Regions from separate parts of the Xylophilus rhododendri genome, predicted to be linked through region 1. Evidence: predicted binding sites of a transcription regulator. Region 1 holds the regulator's gene; each other region holds the start of a gene.
The links. The regulator sigma-54, encoded in region 1, starts transcription at its own class of promoters, with help from an activator protein. The targets are predictions, from matches to a motif close to TGGCANGNAANCTGCTTT.

Region 1 (5,154 bases):
GCTGGGCGTGTCCGCTCCGGCCAAGATGTGATGCAAGCAAAAGGAAAACGCGTGACTCCGGCCCGTACGATGAAACGCCAGTTCGGCGGCACCTTCCTCGGCATCGTCATCGGCGTGGTGCTCGGACTGGGCGCCGCGCTGGCCGTGGCGGTGTATGTCACCAAGGTGCCGATCCCGTTCATGAACCGCAATGCCTCGCGCAGTGCCGAGCAGGACGCGATGGAGGCGCAGAAGAACCGCGACTGGGATCCCAACTCCATCCTCGGCAAACGCGCCGCCGGCGGCAAGGCGGCCGATACCGGCGCGGCCCCGGCCGGCGCCGCCACCGGTGTCGTGGCACCGCAGGCGCCCAAGCCGGATGCCACCATCCCGGCCGCACCCGCGAGTGCTGCGGCGACGGCGGCAACGCCGGCCAGTCCGCGCTCGGCCCCGGCCTCCTCCGATCCGCTGGGCGACCTGGCCCGCACCCGCTCGGCCGCAGCCCCGTCGACCAGCGCCAGCGCCGCGTCCGCCGCGCCTGCGTCCGGCGGTGCCGATGCCTTCGACTACCTCATCCAGGCCGGCGCCTTCCGCACCGAGGCCGATGCAGAAGCCCAGCGCGCCCGCCTGGCCATCATGGGCTGGGAGGCCCGTGTCAGCGAGCGTGAACAGGCCGGCCGCACCGTCTACCGCGTGCGCATCGGCCCCTTCACGCGGCGCGACGATGCCGAGCGGCTGAAGGACACGCTGGACTCCTCCGGCATGGAATCGAGCCTGGTGCGCGTGCAGCGCTGAACTTTTTTACGTCGGACACGCTCTGACCGGCCCAAGGAGCTTCTTTTCTCATGGATCTTTTCTCGCATCTCGATCGCCGCCAATTCACCGGCACCACCGCCGCCCTGATCGGCGCTGCCGCCATGCCGGGCCTGCTGCTGCCCCAGGCCGCATCCGCCCAGTCGGCCGCGCCGCAGGCCGACAAGGACTACGCGGTGCTCAAGCAGCCCGCACCGGTGGACGCGCCCGCCGGCAAGATCGAGGTGGTCGAGTTCTTCTGGTACAGCTGCCCGCACTGCAATGCCTTCGAGCCCGCATTCGAGCGCTGGGCCAAGGCCGTGCCCTCGGACGTGGTGGTGCACCGCGTGCCGGTGTCCTTCCGCGACGACTTCCTGCCGCAGCAGAAGCTCTACTACACGCTCGAAGCGATGGGCAAGGTCGAGCAGCTGCACGTGAAGGTCTTCAACGCCATCCATGTCGAGCGCCAGCAGATCAGCCGCGACGCCGCCATCATCGACTGGGCCGCCAAGCAGGGGCTGGACAAGGCCAAGTTCACCGAAACCTTCAACTCCTTCTCGGTCAACTCCAAGGCGAACCGCGCCAAGCTGCTGCAGGACCAGTACAAGGTCGAGGGCGTGCCGGCCCTGGGTATCGCGGGCCGTTACTACACCGATGGCCAGATGGCCGGCAGCATGGACCGCGCCCTGCAGGTCACCGATTTCCTGATCGCCAAGACCCGCAAGGGCGCCTGAGCTTTCCGGCTCCACACCAAAACCATGCCCGCTTCGGCGGGCATTTTTGTGGGCGGTCCAAAGGGGCGGGCGATGGGCCGTACAATGCCTGCAAGATTCGTGCCCCTATGAAAACATCCAACGCCGCGCCACTCTTGCTGCTGATTTCCGGACTTTTGTTCGGCTCCTGCGCTTTCGCCGAGAAGGCCGACCGCACCAAGCCCATGAACGTGGAGGCCGATGCCCTGCGCCATGACGACCTGGCCCAGACCAGCGTCTTCACCGGCAACGTGGTGCTCACCAAGGGCACCATCATCATCCGCGGCACCCGCCTCGAAGTGCGCCAGGACCCGGACGGCTACCAGTTCGGCGTGGTCACCGCCGACCCGGGCAAACGCGCCTACTTCAAGCAGAAGCGCGACACCCAGCCCGGTGCGCCGGATGAGTTTATCGAGGGCGAGGGCGAGGTGATCGACTACGACGGCAAAGCCGACCGGGTGCGTTTCACCCGCAGGGCGGAGATGCACCGCCTGCAGGCCAGCACCGTGATGGACGAGGTCCACGGCAATGTCATCGTCTACAACAACGTGACCGACGTCTACACCGTCGATGGCAGCCCCACTTCGACCACGCCGAATGCCAGCGGCGCCGCCAACGCCAGCGGCGGCAGCACGCCCGGCGGCCGCATCCGCGCCGTGCTGTCGCCGCGCGGCGCGCCGGGCGAGTCGCCCGCCACCAGCACGCCGCCGGTCGATCCGGGCGGTCCCGCGCCGGCCCTGCGCAGCACGCCTGCCATCGGCGGGAGCAAGCCTTGAACGGCGCGATCGCGGTGAGCAACAGCCGGCTCGAAGCCAACCACCTGCGCAAGGCCTACGGCAGCCGCACCGTGGTCAAGGACGTGTCCCTGTCGGTGCAGAAGGGCGAAGTCGTCGGCCTGCTGGGCCCCAACGGCGCGGGCAAGACCACCTCCTTCTACATGATCGTGGGCCTGGTGCGCTCCGATGGCGGCGACATCAGCATCGACGGCCAGCCGGTCGGCAACCTGCCGATTCACCGGCGCTCTCGGCTGGGCCTGTCCTACCTGCCGCAGGAGGCTTCCATCTTCCGCAAGCTCAGCGTGCAGGAGAACGTGCGTGCGGTGCTCGAACTGCAGGAAGACGAGAACGGCCGCTCGCTCACCCGTGCCGCCATCGAGGAGCGCCTGAACGCCCTGCTGGCCGATTTGCGGGTGGAACACCTGCGCGATTCGCCGGCCATGGCATTGTCGGGCGGCGAGCGCCGCCGGGTGGAGATCGCCCGGGCCCTGGCCACCCAGCCGCGCTTCATCCTGCTCGACGAGCCCTTCGCCGGCATCGACCCGATCGCGGTGATCGAGATCCAGCGCATCATCGGCTTCCTGAAGGACCGCGGCATCGGCGTGCTGATCACCGACCACAACGTGCGCGAGACCCTGGGCATCTGCGACCACGCCTTCATCATCAGCGACGGCCGGGTGCTGGCCCAGGGCACGCCCGAGCAGATCGTCGACAACGCCGACGTGCGCCGGGTCTACCTCGGCGAGCACTTCAGAATGTAAATGGATACCCGCCCAGGCTTCGCACTTCGTGTCTCCGCCAACCCCCCGGGGGGGCAGGCCGGCCGCTTCGGGCGGCCGTGCGCGGCGGCCTCCAGGATTCCGGCGTGCGCTTCGCGCACGGCCTCACGAGGTATTTGGGTTGAAGCAAGGTCTGTCTCTTCGGGTTTCGCAGCATCTCGCGCTGACGCCGCAACTGCAGCAGTCGATCCGGCTGCTGCAGCTTTCCACGCTCGAACTGAGCCAGGAAGTCGAGCAGATGCTCGACGAGAACCCCTTCCTGGAAGCCAGCCTGGACGAGCCGGTCCAGGACTTCGGCTCCGTCACGCCCGAAGCCCCCGCATCCGAGGACGACAGCTACCACACCAGCGCCGACACCAGCAGCACCAGCACGGCCGACACCGCCGGTGAGTCCGAGGGCGAGGGCGGCATGGAGGCCGAACCCAGCTGGGACGGCGAAGGCGGCACCAACGAGGTCGTGGCCGACGACGGCGAATGGGGCGGCGACGCCCCCGCGCGCCAGAACAACCTGGGCGGCGACGAAGCCGTCGATGCCACCGAACTGGCGCGCAGCCAGGAGTCGCTCACCGCCCATCTGCACCGCCAGGCCCTGTCGCTGCGCCTGTCGCCCGAGGACAGCGCTGCCCTGCGTTTTCTCATCGAATCGCTCAACGACGACGGCTATCTGGAAGACTCCCTGCCCTCGCTGGCGCTCGGCCTGGCCGGCCCCGACGAGGAGCAGTCCGAGGAGGTCGAGGAACTGGTGCAGCGCTTCACCATGGCCCTGCGCCTGCTGCAGCACCTGGAGCCGGCCGGCGTGGGCGCGCGCGATTTGCGCGAATGCCTCACGCTGCAGCTCAAGGCCCTGCGCGGGGCCGGCACCGTCCCGCCCGCGCTGGTCGATGCCGCCCTGGCGATCTGCGCCCAGCCCATGGAACTGCTGGCCCGGCGCGACGTGAAGCGCCTGGTCACCGCCTGCGGCGTGGAAGACGAGCTGGTGCGCGCCGCCATGGGCCTGATCGCCCGGCTGGAACCCAAGCCCGGGCGCCGCTTCGTGGACGTGGAGCGCAACATCGTCATCCCCGACGTGCTGGTGCAGAAGATCGGCCGCGGCCCGCAGCCGCGCTTCCGGGTGCAGCTCAACCCCGACGTGATGCCGCGGCTGAAGGTGCACGACATCTACGCCAGCGCCCTCAAGCAGCACAAGGGCGAGGGCAGCGCCGCCCTGCAGCAGCGGCTGCAGGAGGCGCGCTGGTTCATCAAGAACATCCAGCAGCGCTTCGACACCATCCTGCGGGTGTCCAACGCCATCGTCGAGCGGCAGAAGAACTTCTTCGTGCACGGCGAGCTGGCCATGCGCCCGCTGGTGCTGCGCGAGATCGCCGACGAGCTGGGCCTGCACGAATCCACCATCAGCCGGGTGACCACCGCCAAATACATGTCCACGCCCTTCGGCACCTTCGAGCTGAAGTATTTCTTCGGCTCGGCCCTGGGCACCGAGACCGGCGGCAACGCGTCGAGCACGGCGGTGCGGGCGCTGATCAAGCAGTTCGTCAGCTCCGAGGACCTGCGCAAGCCGCTGTCGGACAGCCAGATCTCCGACATGCTCAAGGAGCAGGGCATCGAATGCGCGCGGCGCACCGTGGCCAAGTACCGGGATGCCCTGCGCATCGCGCCGGCCAATTTGCGCAAGTCGCTGTAGCGGCCGGGCCGCATTGTGGCGGCGAGAAAAAACCAATAAACTGGTTCTTAAGCCGCTTAATCGCCAGTTTATTGATGAAAAAGGCTGCAGCCTCCCTCTCTTCCCTGCCCGAGCCGGCGCAGCAATCGCTGCTGTCGCTCGGCCAGCGCCTGCGCGCGCACCGCATCTCACGCGGCTGGACGGTCGCGGAGATGGCCGAACGCCTGCTCTGCTCGCCCACCACCTGGCGCGCGCTGGAAGGCGGCAAGGCCGGCACCAGCGTCGGTGTGCTGGCCCATGCGCTCTGGCTGCTGGGCCAACTCGACGGCCTCGATGCCCTGGCGCCCGCGCCGCTGGTGGCCGCCGGCCGCCGCGTGCGCCGTGCCGCCGGCCAGCCGGTGCCGGGCCGCATCTCG
Region 2 (5,154 bases), 1.3 Mb from region 1:
CTGCTCCATGGCCTGGCGGTAATAGGGATGGAGGATCTCGTAGCCCTCGTCGCGGCTGTCGAAGAACGCGCAGACGTGGAAGGAATCGAGGGCCGTGCCGGCGAGGGTGAGTTGGTCCATCTGGTTTCCGGGCGCCAAGGTCGTGTTGCAAGGGGGTTGCCTATTGTGCCCGGGAGGCGGCCCGCGACCGAGGGTTTGTTCCGCCCGGCGCGGCGATCCGCCTGCCTATCATTCTTCGGCCCTGCCGCCAGGCCGCGCCAGGCCGAAAAACCAAAACCAACAGAGACAAGACCATGCAAGACTCCCGACCGAGCCTGCGCCGCCGCACGGCGCTCGCCATGCTGCCCGCCGCGGCGCTGGTGGCCAGTGGCCATGTCCGCGCCCAGGCGCGTGTGTTCCCCGACAAGCCGATCGAACTCGTCGTGCCCTACCAGCCCGGCGGCGGCACCGACGCCCTGGCGCGCGCCTATGCGGACGCCGCCCGCAAGCACATGCCGCAGACGGTGCTGGTGGTCAACAAGCCCGGCGCCAGCGGCGCCATCGGCTGGCAGGACGTGATCAGCTCGCGGCCGGACGGCTACCGCCTGGCCATCATCACGGTCGAACTCATCACCCTGCCGCCGCTGGGCATGGCCCGGTACAACTGGGACGACCTGGCGCCGATCGCCCAGCTCAACGCCGACCAGGCCGCCATCACCGTGCGCGCCGATTCGCCCTGGAACACGGTGGAAGACTTCCTCGCCGCGGCCAAGGTGGAGAGCGGCAAGGTCAGCGTGGGCAATTCCGGCACCGGCTCGATCTGGCACCTGGCCGCCGCTGCGCTGCAGGACAAGGCCGGCGTGAAGTTCAACCACACGCCTTTCCAGGGCGCCAACCCCGCCGTGCTGGCGCTGATGGGCGGCCATATCGATGCGGTGGCGGTGAGCCCGGCGGAGGTCACCACCTTCGTGCAGGCCGGCAAACTCAAGACCCTGGCCGTGATGGCCGAGCAGCGGGTGAAGGGCTTCGAAAAGGTGCCCACGCTCAAGGAGCGCGGCATCGACCTGGTGATCGGCACCTGGCGCGGCATCGCGGCGCCGAAGAACACGCCGCCCGAGGTGATCGCCTACTTGAAGACCGCCAGCGAGAAGATCGCCAACGAGGCGAGCTTCCGCGAGGTGCTGGACAAGCAGAACCTGGGTTTCGTCTATGCCGACGACAAGGCCTTCCGCAAGGCCATTACAGAGGATGCCGCCTACTTCAAGACGCTGATCGGCAAGCTCGACATCAAGAACGTGTAGTCAGGTGTCGTTGGAGGTATCGAGCTTGGGCTGGCCGCTCTCGTCGGTCGGCCCGCCCTCGGTGCGTTCGTCCTCGGTCACCGAGGTGTTGAGGGACGGAGGCTGCGGTGTCTTTGCAGCGGCCTCGGGCGGAGTTTTGGGATCGGCTGGCATGGGCGGCTCCTTGCGGTTCAGATCGAACGTTCGCTGGCCAGCGTCAGGTGGCAGGTGATGACCGCCTGGCCCTGCGCGTCGTAGGCGAACAGCCGTTCCTTGACGACGAAGGTGTGCGCGCCGAGTGCGGCGATGGCCACGCTGTCGCCGGCCGCCGGCAGGGCCTGCCCGGCATCGAAGTTCAGCGTGGTGTTGGCGACGCCCGGCAGTTCTGCCTTGGTCTGCGCGTCGAGGACGAAGTGGAGGGATGCGGTCATGGCGGGATCTCTCTTGCGGCGGTTCGTGGGTGGAGAGATCCAATGTAGGGGCGCTGCGGACAGGAGATGTTTCCACGCGTGGCAAGACGCACCGCGGGACGGAAAAACGCTGTAGCGATCCGGGACGGTCGGCGCCCACGGCGGCGGCCCCCGGCTGTCCGATCCTGCGACAGCCGCCGTGCTTCCCGCGCCCAGGGAAAACCAGCGCGCCAGGCCGTTTCCGCTTCCCGATCAATCACTTGCCCCGCCACCCCCGGCGCGTGGCATGTCCGTTGCTGAAAGGCGTCTTCCAAAACAAGGAGACACCTATGAAAGCTGCGGTGCTGCACCGTTACGACGAGACCCTGGGCAGTGGTCGCTTCGTCGAATACGAGGACTGGCCCGACCCGAAGATCGAGAGCCCCACCGACGTCATCGTGCGTATCGGCGGCGCCGGTGTCTGCCGCACCGACCTGCACGTGGTGGAGGGCATCTGGCGCAGCAAGGTGCAGGTCTCGCTGCCCTACGTCATGGGCCACGAGAACGCCGGCTGGGTCGAGGCCATGGGTTCGGCGGTGACGGGGGTGAAGGTGGGCGATCCGGTGATCTGCCATCCGCTGGTGACCAGCGGCCACTGCCTGGCCTGCCGGCGCGGCGACGACATGCATGCCGACGAGAGCCGTTTCCCCGGCATCAATGCCGATGGCGGTTATGCCCAGTACCTGCGCACCGGCCAGCGCTCCCTCATCAAGCTGCCGAAGACGCTGGCGCCCAAGGATGTGGCGCCTTACACCGATGCCGGCCTGACCGCCTACCGAGCGGCCAAGAAAGCCTCGCGCCACCTGCTGCCTGGCGAGTTCGCGGTGGTGATAGGCGCGGGCGGCCTGGGCCATATCGGCATCCAGGTGCTGGCCGCGCTGTGCGCCGCCGAGATCGTCATCGTGGACCGCAGCGAGACCGCGCTGAAGCTGGCGCAGGAATGCGGCGCCCACCATGCCGTCAAGGCCGATGGCAGCGAGCTGGAGCGGGTGCTCGAAATCACCAGGGGCCAGGGCGCCGAGGCGGTGATCGACTTCGTCGGCGAGGGCGACGCCGTGGCCCAGGGCCTGGCCATGACCCGCAATGCCGGCACCTACTACGTGGTCGGCTACGGCGGCCGCATCGAGCTGCCCACGCTGGACATGGTGACCAGCGAGAAAAGCATCGTCGGCAACCTGGTCGGCACCTGGCCCGAACTGGTCGAGCTGATGGCCCTGGCCGACCGCGGCCTGGTGCACCTGAAGACCCGCGAATACAAGCTGCAGGACGCCAACCAGGCCCTGCTCGACCTGCACCACGGCAAGGTCAGCGGCCGCGCGGTGCTGATTCCCTGAGCTTTTGCGAACGCCTGGAGGAACACCCATGACACAGGACACGACCGGCGCCCAGAAGGACGCCTTCTTCGCCCAGCTCGGCCAGCTCTCGGACGCGATGACGGCCGCCTTCGGCAAGGACTTCGCCATCGGCGCGCTGGTGCTCGCCGCGCGTTATCTCGCCGAACGCACCGCGCCCGACACCCAGGAGACCGCGCCCGCCCCGTGAAAACCCCGAGCCGCCGGCCGTCCGCCGCGGGACGGCGCGGTGTCCCGGAACAGGACGGCCGCGACAGCCGCATGCGCACCGCCGCAGCGTCCCTCAGAGGGCGGCCAGCGAGGGCATCAGGGATTGGAGCAATGGCACGCGAATCGCAATGAGGAAGCCGGGGCGCCACCCATGCGTCCCGGCAGATCGGCCCAGCGAAACACACACACAGGAGATGACCATGTCCGTTGGTTTGACACTCAACAAGATCACCTCGCAGAAGGGGATCAGCGTGGCGGAGGCCGCCAGGCGCATCGCCGACCTCGGCTGGCAGCCGAGCTATGTGAAGGAAGCGATGACCTTCCCCACCGACTACAAGATCAGCAAGGCGCCGCGCGACCCGATGAAGCAGGTGCTGCGCTCCTACTTTCCGATGCAGGAGGAGAAGGACAACCGCGTCTACGGCGCGCTCGACGCCGCCCTGCGCGGCGACATGTTCCGCAACACCCAGCCGCGCTGGGTGGAGTGGATGAAGCTGTTCCTGGCGATCATTCCCTTCCCGGAAATCTCGGCCGCCCGCTCCATGTCCATGCTCGGCCAATTGGCCCCGGGCGAGGAGCTGCGCACCGGCTTCACCATGCAGATGGTCGACGAGTTCCGCCATTCCACCATCCAGATGAACCTGAAGAAGTGGTACATGGAGAACTACATCGACCCGGCCGGCTTCGACATCACCGAGGCCGCCTTCGGCAAGTGCTACGCCACCACCATCGGCCGGCAGTTCGCCGAAGGCTTCCTCACCGGCGATGCGCTGACCGCCGCCAACATCTACCTGCAGGTGGTGGCCGAGACCGGCTTCACCAACACGCTCTTCGTGGCGATGCCGTCCGAAGCCGCGCGCAACGGCGACTACGCCCTGTCCTCGGTCTTCCTCTCGGTGCAGTCCGACGAGTCGCGCCACATCGGCAACGGCCATTCGCTGCTGATGTCGGTGGTCAACGATCCGGACAACCACCTGCTGCTGGAGCGCGACATCCGTTACGCCTTCTGGCAGAACCACGCCATCGTGGACGCGGCCATCGGCACCATCATCGAATACGGCACCACCGACCGCAGCAAGAACAAGGAAAGCTACGCCGAGCTGTGGCACCGCTGGATCTACGAGGACTACTACCGCACCTACCTGCTGCCGCTGGAGAAGTACGGCGTGAAGATCCACCACGACGACGTGGGCGCCGCCTGGGACCGGCTGGTGAAGAAGAACTATGTGCACAAGGTGGCGCAGTTCTTCGCCGTGGGCTGGCCGGTGAACTTCTGGCGCATCGAGGCGCAGACCGAACGCGACTTCGAATGGTTCGAGCACAAGTACCCGGGCTGGTATGCCGAGTTCGGCAACTTCTGGAAGTGGTACGAAAGAAAGAGCGTGCCCGGCCAGACCAACATCCTCTTCGACCAGGAGAACGGCTACGTCTACCCGCACCGCTGCTGGAGCTGCATGGTGCCCTGCCTGATCCGCGAGGACGCGGTGATGGACGAGGTCGACGGCAAGGTCTACACCTACTGCTGCGAGCAGTGCCGCTGGACCCACAAGACCGCCTTCGCCGCCGAATACGAAGGCCGCGCCACGCCCGCCATGGGCCGCTTCAGCGGACGGCGCGAATGGGAGGAGTGCTATCACGGCTGGGACCTGGCCGATGCGATCAAGGACCTGGGTTTCGTGCGCTCGGACGGCAAGACCCTGGTCTCGCAGCCCCACCTGCGCTTCGACGACCGGCAGATGTGGACCTTGGACCATGTGCGCGGCCACACCCTGCAGAGCCCGCTGACCCTGCTGCGTGCCATGACACCCGAGGCGCGTGAAAAGCACATGGCCGAGTACCGCAAGGGTTTCACCATCAACCCGATCTGAACGGCCGGCCGGCCGA
Region 3 (5,154 bases), 460 kb from region 1:
CCTGGGAAGCACCGACACGGCAGGCCGCCGGCATCGATGCGGTACTGGTCAACGGCGCCCTGGCCTGGCGCGACGGCGCGGCCACCGGCGTTTTCAAGGGCCGGGTGATCCGGCATTCGGACGGCGGCGCGCCGTCCTGATGATCAGTCCGGCGCGCGCAGCACCCGGCGGTACTGCGCGGCCTCGGCCAGATGGACCGCGGTGACCGCCGGCTCCCCCGTCAGATCGGCGATGGTGCGCGCCACCCGCAGCACCCGGTGCGTGCTGCGCGCCGACCAGCCCAGCTTGGCGGCGGTCTTGTGCAGAAAGGCCAGGGCCTGGGGCGCCAGCGCCGCATGCAGTTCGATATCGCCCGCCTGCAGCCGGTGGTTGCCGCAGCCCTGCCGGTGCAAGGCGCGTTCGTGGGCCTGCCGCACCCGGGCGCGGATGGCGGCGCTGTCCTCGCCGGGCGGCGCATGCAGCAGGCGGTCCGGCGGCAGGGCCGGCACCTCGATCTGCAGGTCGATGCGGTCGAGCAGCGGCCCGGAGATGCGCGCCTGGTAACGCTGGATCTGTTCCGGGCTGGAGCGGTAGGGGTTCTCGCGGGTGCCCAGGCCGCCGCAGGGCGTGGGGTTCATGGCGGCGATCAGCTGGAAACGCGCGGGGAATTCGGCGCGCAGCGCGGCGCGCGAGATGCTGATCTGGCCGGTCTCCATCGGCTCGCGCAGCGCTTCCAGGGCAGGCCTCGGGAACTCCGGCAGTTCATCGAGGAAAAGCACCCCGTGGTGGGCCATCGAAATCTCGCCCGGCCGCGGCGGCGACCCACCGCCCACCAGCGCGGCGGCACTTGCCGTGTGATGCGGCGCCCGGGTGGGCCGCGCGCCCCAGGCGCGCAGATCGAAGCGGCCCGACAGGCTGGCGATGGCCGCGCTCTCCAGCGCCTCGTCCAGCGACATCGGCGGCAGCAGCCCGGCAAAACGCTGGGCCAGCATCGACTTGCCCGAGCCCGGCGGCCCCACCATCAGCAGGCTGTGGCCGCCGGCGGCGGCGATCTCTAGCACCCGCTTGGCGCTGTCCTGGCCGCGCACGTCGCGCAGGTCGGGATAGCAGAGCGGCTCCGACAGCGCCGGTGCGCCCGGCCGGGCCCAGCCATCGCCCGCTTCGGGCGGGCCTTCGGCCGTCTCGGGCAGGAACCGGCCGACCACATCCAGCAGGTGCCGGGCGCCATACACCTCACGCCCCGGCACCAGCGCGGCCTCGCTGGCGCTGGCCGTCGGCAGCACCAGCCGCACCGAGGGCGAACCCCGCCGCAGCGTCAGCGCCATGGCCAGCGCGCCGCGCACCGGCCGCAGTTCGCCCGACAGCGACAGCTCCCCGGCGAACTCCCAGCCCGCCAGCCGGCCCGCGTCCACCTGGCCGCTGGCCGCCAGGATGCCGAACGCGATCGGCAGATCGAAACGCCCCGAATCCTTGGGCAGGTCGGCCGGCGCCAGATTGACGGTGATGCGTTTGCTGTGCGGAAACTCCAGCCCCGCGTTCAGCAAGGCCGAGCGCACCCGCTCGCGCGCTTCCTTCACCTCGACATCGGCCAGCCCGACCAGCGTGAAGCAGGGCAGGCCGTTGGCCAAGTGGACTTCGACCGTCACCGCGGCCGCCTCCATGCCCTGCAGGGCCCGGCTTTGCACGACGGCAATCGACATGGGATTTCCTTATGAAGCGCGACCGAATCTCGCGAAATCCGGCATATTAACAAGAATGTTAGTGAGCGCTCTGCACTATCTCTGGGCATAAAAATGCCCGAGGCGCCGATTCGGCGCAATCATGTTCTGTCAAAAGAACAAGATGCACCGCGAGCATTAGGGTATGCCCTGGCTTTGGTGCATCCCTGATGGGTCGAGGGACATCTGGCATGGATCGTGCAATTTGCTCTGTGGCAATTTGTCACACCCACCCCCTTCCACCCCCCGGAGAAGAGAGAAATGAAGAAAGTCCTGTTCGCGCTTGCCGCCGTCGCCACCGCCGCACTTCCCCTTGCCGCGAGTGCCCAGCTGACCGCCAACGTCTCCCTGACGTCCAACTACAAGTTCCGCGGCCAGGACCAGGACGCCTCGCGCACCAAGGGCCTGAAGCCCGCCCTGCAAGGCGGCTTCGACTACGCCTTCGGCGAGACCGGCTTCTACATCGGCAACTGGAACTCCTCGGTCGACTGGCTGCCCAACAACAGCCTGGAAAGCGACTTCTACGGCGGCTACAAGATGACCGCCGGCGACTTCGCCCTGGACTTCGGTGCCCTGGCCTACATCTACTCCGGCTACCAGCCCGCCAAGACCGTCGAGCTCTACGCATCGGCCGGCTGGGGCCCGCTGGTCGCCAAGTATTCGCACACCGTCTCGGACGGCTACTTCGCCTTCTCCAACGCTTCGGGCCAGCGCCTGGACGGCCAGGGCACCGGCTACTTCAACCTGGCCTATGCCCAGGAAGTGATGCCCAAGGTCACCGTCAAGGCCGCTCTCGGCTACACCCGCCTGTCCAGCGACATCCGCCACGATGCCAGCACCAACTGGTCCAACTACACCGACTACAACGTCGGCGCTGCCTATGATTTCGGCAGCGGTGTCTCCTTGAGCGGTGCCGTCGTCGGCGCCAACAAGAAGGATGTCTACGGCTTCATCAACAAGAACCGCTTCGTCGTCACGCTGACCAAGGCCATGTGACGATATCGCCGGCGCCAGCCCCGCTGTGCGCCGGACTCACAACAACTCGGAGGATTGAAAATATGAAATTGGTGACAGCGATCATCAAGCCCTTCAAGCTCGACGAAGTGCGCGAAGCACTCTCGACGATCGGGGTACAGGGCATCACGGTGACCGAGGTTAAGGGCTTCGGGCGCCAAAAAGGCCATACCGAGCTCTACCGCGGAGCCGAATACGTCGTCGACTTCCTGCCCAAAGTGAAGATCGAAGCGGCCGTCTCGGACGACCTGGTCGAACGCGTGATCGAGGCCGTCGAAGGCGCCGCACGCACCGGCAAGATCGGCGACGGCAAGATTTTTGTCTACGACCTCGAACAGGTCGTGCGCATCCGCACCGGTGAAACCGGTCGCGAGGCACTCTGATCCGGCAGGACGAAAGAGCACAAGCCATGAAAAAATTCCTTGCTTCCCTCCTGCTGGGCGCGAGCCTGATCGCCGGCGCCTCGTTCGCCGTCGCCCAGAACGCACCCACCACCAACGCCACCGGCACCACCGGTGAAGCCAGCACGGCCGCACCGGCCGCGACAGCTGCTGCCCCGGCCGCACCCGCTGCCGCCGCTCCGGCTGCGCCGGCCGCCGCCGCTGCTGCTGCACCCGCAGCCGCCGAGGCAGCGCCCGCCGCCGCGCCGGCACCGGTGCCCAACAAGGGCGACACCGCCTGGATGCTGGTCTCCACCCTGCTGGTGCTGATGATGGCCGTGCCCGGCCTGGCCCTGTTCTACGGCGGCCTGGTCCGCAGCAAGAACATGCTGTCGGTGCTGATGCAGGTGCTGGTCACCTTCTCGCTGATCCTGGTCCTGTGGTTCATCTACGGCTACAGCCTGGCGTTCACCGAGGGCAATGCCTTCGTGGGCGGCTTCGACCGCTTCTTCATGAAGGGCATCTGGGACAACACCGCCGGCACCTTCGCCAACGGCGCGACCTTCAGCAAGGGCGTGGTCATTCCGGAAATCGTGTTCGCCGTCTTCCAGGCCACGTTCGCCGGCATCACCTGCGCGCTGATCGTCGGTTCGTTCGCCGAGCGCATCAAGTTCTCGGCCGTGCTGGCCTTCATGGTGCTGTGGTTCACCTTCAGCTACATCCCGATGGCCCACATGGTCTGGTTCTGGATGGGTCCGGACGCCTACACCGGCGCTGACGTGGTCGACGCGATGAACGCCAAGGCCGGCCTGCTCTGGCAGTGGGGCGCGCTGGACTTCGCCGGCGGCACCGTGGTGCACATCAACGCGGCCGTCGCCGGCCTGGTGGGCGCCTACTGCGTGGGCAAGCGCATCGGCTTCGGCAAGGAAGCGCTGACCCCGCACAGCCTGACCCTGACCATGGTCGGCGCCTCGCTGCTGTGGGTGGGCTGGTTCGGCTTCAACGCCGGCTCCGCCCTGGAAGCCAACGGCACCGCCGCCCTGGCCTTCGCCAACACCATGCTGGCCACCGCCGCCGCGGTGCTGACCTGGTCGCTGGGTGAAGCCATGCTGCGCGGCAAGTCGTCCATGCTGGGTGCCGCTTCCGGCGCCGTCGCCGGCCTGGTGGCCATCACCCCCGCCGCCGGCAACGTCGGCATCGGTGGCGGCCTGGTCATCGGCCTGATCTCCGGCTTCGCCGGCCTCTGGGGCGTGACCGGCCTGAAGAAGATGCTGGGCGCCGACGACACGCTGGACGTGTTCGGCGTGCACGGCGTCTGCGGCATCCTGGGTGCCCTGCTGACCGGCGTGTTCAACGCCCCCAGCCTGGGTGGCCCCGGCTATGTCGCCGACTGGACCACCGCCACCGTCGTGACGGCCGATGCCTTCTCGATCGGTTCGCAGGTCTGGGTGCAGTTGAAGGGCGTGATCCTGACCGTCGTCTGGTCGGGTGTGGTCTCCTTCATCGCCTACAAGCTGGTCGACATGACCATCGGCCTGCGCGTCAGCGAAGAAGCCGAGCGCGAAGGCCTGGACATCACCTCGCACGGCGAAACCGCCTACCACTAAACATCGCGGGAGAGCTGGCGCGGTCCTTGCATCGTTGCCAGCGCTGCGAACTTGCTTTGTAGCGAGAGTCTCCTTTGGATGTTGGGCCCGCCTCACCGCGGGCCCTTTTTTTTGTGCGGCCGGACACGGCGCGGCCAGCGGCAGCCGCTAAGGTGTGGCCATGCAAAGCAGCGACTGGACTCCCGCCTTCGAACAGCCCGATCTCCTGGGCGAATCCCCCTTCTGGCACCCCTTGGAGCGGCTGCTCTACTGGGTGGACATTCCCGGCCGCAAGCTGCTGCGCGGCGATCCTCAAGACGGTCGGCGCGAGACCTGGGACATGCCGAGCGAGCCCGGCTGCATCGCACCGGTACGGGGCGGCGGCCTGGTGATCGCCCTGCGCGACGGCATCTACCGCGCGCAAAACTGGGGCGGCACGCTGGCCCTGCTGGCGCGTTTTCCGCACGATCCGGCCCT
Region 4 (5,154 bases), 720 kb from region 1:
CCTTGTCCTTGGGCACGCCGGGGCCGAAGCCGGCGATGTCGGTGCCGCCGTCCTTCATCTCGATGAAGGCGCCGTAGGGCTGGGGCTTCCAGTTGCCGGCCATGACCTTCTTCAGTTCGGGCACCAGGAACTTGTCCCACACCCACACCGAGGAACACAGCGTGGCCTTGGGCGCGAACTGGCGCAGGTCGCGGTGGTGGCCGGTGCCGTACACACCGCGCTCCTGGGCGACGAGCTGGGGCGTGGGCGAATCGACGTGCTGGCCGATCACGTCGGCACCCTGGTCGATCAGCGCCATGGCGGCGGCGCGTTCCTTCACCGGGTCGTTCCAGGCGCCGGTGTAGATCACGGTGACGGTGGCGGCCGGGTTCATCTTCTGCGCGCCGAGGGCGAAGGCGTTCACCGTCCAGTTCACCACGCCGAAGGGGTTGGCGGCGACGAAGCCCAGCTTGCCGCTCTTCGATGCCGCGCCGGCCGCCATGCCGCAGAGGTACTGGCTCTCGTAGGTGCGGCCGTAGAAGGATTCGAGATTGGGCCCGTTGGTGGTGCCCGAGCCGTTGAGGAAGGCCACGTCCGGATACTTGGCGGCCAGTTCCTTGAAGGCGTCCGAATAACCAAAGGCGGTGCCGATGACGATGTTGGCGCCGCGCTGGATGAACTTCTCGGCCGCCGGCTTGATGGCCGAGGCGTCTTCCGGAACGCTCTCCACGAACTGGATCTTCTGGCCGAGCGCGGCCTCCACCTTCACCCGTGCTTCGTCGAAGGCCTGGGTCCAGCCGCCGTCGTTCTTGGGGCCGAAATAGATCATGGCGATCTTGGGCTTGCCCTTGAGGGTGAAGCCCTGGGCCGCCGCCTGCGCATGCGCCTGCAGGGACACGGCGGCCAGGGCCAGCAGGGCGAAGACGCCGCTCATCGAACGCTTGACGGACATGGGATACCTCGTTGGGGAGATGAAGAAGAAAGCAAGCTCAGACCGCCTCGCGGTCCATCATGAAATTGATGCGGAAGACATTGCCCTCCGGGTCCAGCAGCACCGCCTGGTACCAGTGGTAGTAGGTCTCGTAGGGCGCCTTGATCAGCGTGGCGCCCTCGGCCAGCGCGCGCGGCACGGTGGCATCGACCTCGTCGAGGGAATCGACATCGATGTTGAGCAGGAACTTCACACCCTGCGTCTCGGCATGCTCGTCGAGCTTGAGCAGCCCGTAGGCCTCGGCCGCGTTGAAGCCCAGGCTGCTGCGGCCGGTGTCCAGGCCGCGGAAGATGGGAGAGCGGATCGCCTCGATCTCGGCGAAGCCGAAGACCCGCTGGTAGAAGCCGCTCAGCGCCACGATGTCGTGCGCGAAGATGTTGACGTAGGAGAGATGCGCCATCGCCGTTCGCTGCGTCCTCAGGCCATGGCCTTGGTGCCGCCGAAGGTCGTCTGCTTGACGAACTTGGAGGTGAGGTGGTCGCCCGAAGTCACTGGCGCGTACTTCGGTGCCTCGCCCGGCGCCAGGCAGCTCGGCAGGCATTCCACGACGGCGTCGTAGTTGGGCTGGTGGAAGAACACCAGCGACTGGCGGCGGTTGCCGCCGGCCGTCTCGAAGGGCGGGTTGTCGACCCGGTGCAGGGTGGAGATCCACTGGTCGTTGGTCCACTGCATCATCAGGTCGGCGATGTTGACCACCAGGCTGCCGGGCACCAGCGGCACGTCCACCCACTGGCCGGCCTTGTTGAAGACCTGCAGGCCCTTGTCGTCGGGCAGCACGATGGTCAGGCTGCCGTAGTCGCTGTGCGCGCCGGCACGCAGCTGGCCGGGCAGCGGGGCCTCGCGCTGGGGCGGGTAGCTCAGCACGCGGAACATGCTGATGTGTCTGTCGATCTTGTCGTCGAAGAAGCGTTCGTCGAGCTTCAGGGCCAGGGCGAAGATGCGCATCAGCTCGCGTGCCAGTTGGCTCATCGCGTCGAAGTACTCGGTATAGGCCTCGCGGAAGCCCGGGATGTCGGGCCAGCGGTTGGGCTCGAAGTGGGCGCCTGCGGCCGGGCCGCGGTGGTAATCGTCCTCGGGCACGCCGGAAGGGCCGATGGAGAAGGACTCCTTCAGGTCGCCCGGGGCCTGCTCTTCCAGGCTGTACGACAGGCCCTCCTCGCCCACCGCGCTGAAGCCGCGCACGGCGTCCTCGCGCGGGCGGTCCACCCGGCGCTTGTCGGCCAGCGGCAGGGCGAAGAAGGTGCGCGATGCGGCGGCCACGCGCTCGATCAGCGCGGGGTCGATTCCATGGTGGGTGATCACCAGGAAACCGATGCTGCGGCATGCCTCGTCCACCGCGCGGGCGACGGCGGCCTTGCCTTCGGGGGAGCCCTCGAACCAGGGCGACAGGTCGATCACGGGAACGGACAACAGGGTCATGGCTTTGCCTCGCGGTGTTCGGTGCTGGCGGGGCGGAATGCAAGGTCCGTGCCATTTGGACCAAATGGTCAAAAGCGCTTGTCGGCCTGCTGGGCGCTGGGCCACACTTGTCCGCATGCCTATCCAGAAGAAGCCCTTGGTGGCCGTGAAAAAGAAAGCCGTGCGCGCGCGGGTGGCCGCCAAGCGAGGTCCTGCATCGGCCGTTCGCCGGCCGCGGCAGGCGGAGGACAAACGCAGCGTGATCCTGCAGGCCGCCCTGGGCTTGTTCTCGCGCTTCGGGCTGCATGGCACCACGGTGGACCAGGTGGCGGCGCGGGCGGATGTCTCCAAGAGCAATCTGCTCTATTACTTCGCCAACAAGGAGGACCTGTATGTGCAGGTGCTGCGGCAGCTGCTGACCGTCTGGCTGGAGCCCTTGCGGGGGTTCAGCGTGGAGCAGGATCCGCGGGAGGCGATCTCGGACTACATCCGGCGCAAGCTGGTGGTGTCTCGGGACAGTCCCGAGGCTTCGCGGCTGTTCTGTCTGGAAATGGTGCAGGGTGCACCGCTGCTGCGCGATGAGCTGGGGCGGGAGTTGCGGGACTTGGTCGAGCGCAAGTCCGACGTCATTCGGGCCTGGGTGGCGGATGGGCGGCTGGCGGCTGTCGAGCCTCACCATCTGATCTTCGCTTTGTGGGCCACCACGCAGCACTATGCGGATTTTGGGGTGCAGGTGCAGGCTTTGACGGGGCGGACGCTGGACGATCCTGTGTTCTTCGAGGAGGCTGTTGGCAGCTTGCAGGCTATTGTTCTGGATGGGGTTTTGGGGCGGGTTGCTGCTCCTGTTTCTGTTACTCCTGCGGAGGGCGGGGCTGGGGCTGCGCGCCCCAGACCGCGCTCACTTTCTTTGCTTCGCCAAAGAAAGTAAGCAAAGAAAGGCGACCCGACACCCGAGGCCCTTCGGGCACCGCTGCGGTACTCGCAAAGGCGGGGTCCACGACAACTCGCTACGCTGCGCTTCGCTCAAACAGGTCGTGGCCCTGATCCGCCTTTGCTCCGTTCCTCGCTCTCGGGCTCACGGGACCCGGGAGCGGGGACAGCGGCTGCTTCGCAGCGCAACGGGCCGTCGCTGCGCTCGGCCTCCGATTGAATAACCCGCCCTTTGTCATCGGCCGCATTTCAGTGGAGGCCGAGCGCAGCGACGGCCCGTCGCCCTGCGAAGCAGTGGCTGCCCCCGCTCCCCGGGTCCCGTCTGCGGGTGAGTGAGGAGCGCAGCAAAAGCGGATCAGGGCCACGACCTGTTTGAGCGAAGCGAGTTGTCGTGGACCCCGCTTTTGCGAGCACCGCAGCGTGCCCCCTCCGAAGGAGGGGGACTCCCGCAGCCGGGTCGCCTTTCTTTGCTTACTTTCTTTGGCGAAGTGTATGGACCGGGGACATGGCTGACACATGTACGAAGACATGGTTGACGCATTCTGCTGTTGATTCAGTGCGCTCTCAAGTCGATCTGCTGAAGCCAGTGATGCATGAAGAAGACGTTGAACAGGCCATCTGTCTGGCCGTGCGGACGCACGGCCACGGGCAGGCCCCGCAGTGCGTTTGACACCCTGTAGCGGCGCCCCCTGAAGCGCAGCTCGCCCAGCCACTTCACGGTCATGACCGTGTCCCCGGGACCGTATTCGATCTCCGGCAGCACCTCGGGATAGCAGCGGGGACTGGCCTGGTAGCGGCTCATCGGCGTCTGCATGGCAATGCCCTGGTGCGGACGCTGCTGGTTGTAGACATCGCGCCAGAGGTCGAAGGCCTGCTGCGCACTGCCGAGATCGCTGAACACGCGGCCCTGCAGGACCTCGGCCTTGAGCGTTCGGTGGAAGCGCTCGTCCTTGCCGTTGGTCTGGGGGTGGTAGGGCCTGCTGAAGCTCACCCGCACGCCGCAGCGGATCAACCAGACCGCCAGGCCGCTGAGCTGCCCGGGCTGGCTCGGTACGCCCCAGGGCGCGCCGTTGTCGGCGTTGATCTGCTCGGGCATGCCGTAGCGGCGGAACACGTCCACCAGATGCTGCTCGACCGCCTGGCTGGTCTCGCCTGGACAGGCGCGGATGGCGAGGTTGAAGCGCGAGTGGTCGTCGAGCAGCGTCAGGGGGTGGCAACGCCCCGAGGCCAGCGGGAAGTGGCCCTTGAAGTCGATCTGCCAGAGCGCGTTGGGCCGCTCGCGCTCGAAGCGTTGCCAGGGCGTGGCCGCGGCACTGGCGGCGCTGGAGATCAGGCCGTGGCGATGCAGGATGGAGTTGACGGTGCTCGGCGCAAGGCGCGGGTGGCCCAGCGTGTGCAGCCGCTCAGAGAGCTTGCGCCCGCCCCAGGCCGGATGCTGCAGGCGCAGGGCGACAACGGCCTGCTGCAGCGCTTGGGCGGTGGCTGCCGGGCTCGACTGCGGGCGTCGCGACAGATCGCTCAGGCCGCTCGAGCCCAATTGCTTGTAGCGGGCGATCCACTTGTAGCCGGTCTGCGCGCTGATGCCGAAGCGCCGACACAGCTCGCGCCGGTTGGCGCCGTCCTGCAGGGCCAGGCTGACGAATTCTTCTCGAAGGCTCATGGTGTCTCGGGTGCTCCAGGGCATGGTCTGTTCTCCCCTCGGGCAGCTCGCCCGAAGGTGTCAACCATGTCATCGCACACCTGTCACCTATGTCCCCGGTCCATACAGCGAAGCAAAGAAAGTGAGCGCGGTCTGGGGCGCGCAGCCCCAGCTCCGCCCTCCGCCAGGAGAACCAGCCCTCCGCCAAGGAGAAGAA

Region 2: the regulator sigma-54 is predicted to act here: its motif matches at 3,383-3,400, upstream of GT347_RS05735 (aromatic/alkene/methane monooxygenase hydroxylase/oxygenase subunit alpha).
Region 3: the regulator sigma-54 is predicted to act here: its motif matches at 1,885-1,902, upstream of GT347_RS14090 (TorF family putative porin).
Region 4: the regulator sigma-54 is predicted to act here: its motif matches at 2,426-2,443, upstream of GT347_RS15450 (isopenicillin N synthase family dioxygenase).

What each region holds. Positions count from the first base shown of each region.
Region 1 covers NZ_CP047650.1:2,612,864-2,618,017, reverse strand. The annotation lists gene argS (arginine--tRNA ligase) at 1-31, shown strand, start outside; gene GT347_RS12140 (SPOR domain-containing protein) at 70-774, shown strand; gene GT347_RS12135 (thiol:disulfide interchange protein DsbA/DsbL) at 825-1,505, shown strand; gene lptA (lipopolysaccharide transport periplasmic protein LptA) at 1,613-2,299, shown strand; gene lptB (LPS export ABC transporter ATP-binding protein) at 2,296-3,060, shown strand; gene rpoN (RNA polymerase factor sigma-54) at 3,200-4,759, shown strand; gene GT347_RS12115 (helix-turn-helix domain-containing protein) at 4,834-5,154, shown strand, end outside.
Region 2 covers NZ_CP047650.1:1,287,192-1,292,345, reverse strand. The annotation lists gene GT347_RS05765 (MEDS domain-containing protein) at 1-120, opposite strand, end outside; gene GT347_RS05760 (tripartite tricarboxylate transporter substrate binding protein) at 294-1,280, shown strand; gene GT347_RS05755 (hypothetical protein) at 1,281-1,433, opposite strand; gene GT347_RS05750 (hypothetical protein) at 1,451-1,690, opposite strand; gene GT347_RS05745 (NAD(P)-dependent alcohol dehydrogenase) at 1,999-3,042, shown strand; gene GT347_RS05740 (hypothetical protein) at 3,071-3,250, shown strand; gene GT347_RS05735 (aromatic/alkene/methane monooxygenase hydroxylase/oxygenase subunit alpha) at 3,471-5,138, shown strand.
Region 3 covers NZ_CP047650.1:3,073,426-3,078,579, forward strand. The annotation lists gene GT347_RS14080 (N-acyl-D-amino-acid deacylase family protein) at 1-140, shown strand, start outside; gene GT347_RS14085 (YifB family Mg chelatase-like AAA ATPase) at 144-1,679, opposite strand; gene GT347_RS14090 (TorF family putative porin) at 1,959-2,693, shown strand; gene glnK (P-II family nitrogen regulator) at 2,756-3,094, shown strand; gene amt (ammonium transporter) at 3,121-4,698, shown strand; gene GT347_RS14105 (SMP-30/gluconolactonase/LRE family protein) at 4,859-5,154, shown strand, end outside.
Region 4 covers NZ_CP047650.1:3,334,293-3,339,446, reverse strand. The annotation lists gene GT347_RS15460 (BMP family ABC transporter substrate-binding protein) at 1-913, opposite strand, end outside; gene GT347_RS15455 (VOC family protein) at 969-1,370, opposite strand; gene GT347_RS15450 (isopenicillin N synthase family dioxygenase) at 1,388-2,389, opposite strand; gene rutR (HTH-type transcriptional regulator RutR) at 2,505-3,296, shown strand; gene GT347_RS15440 (IS481 family transposase) at 3,852-4,982, opposite strand.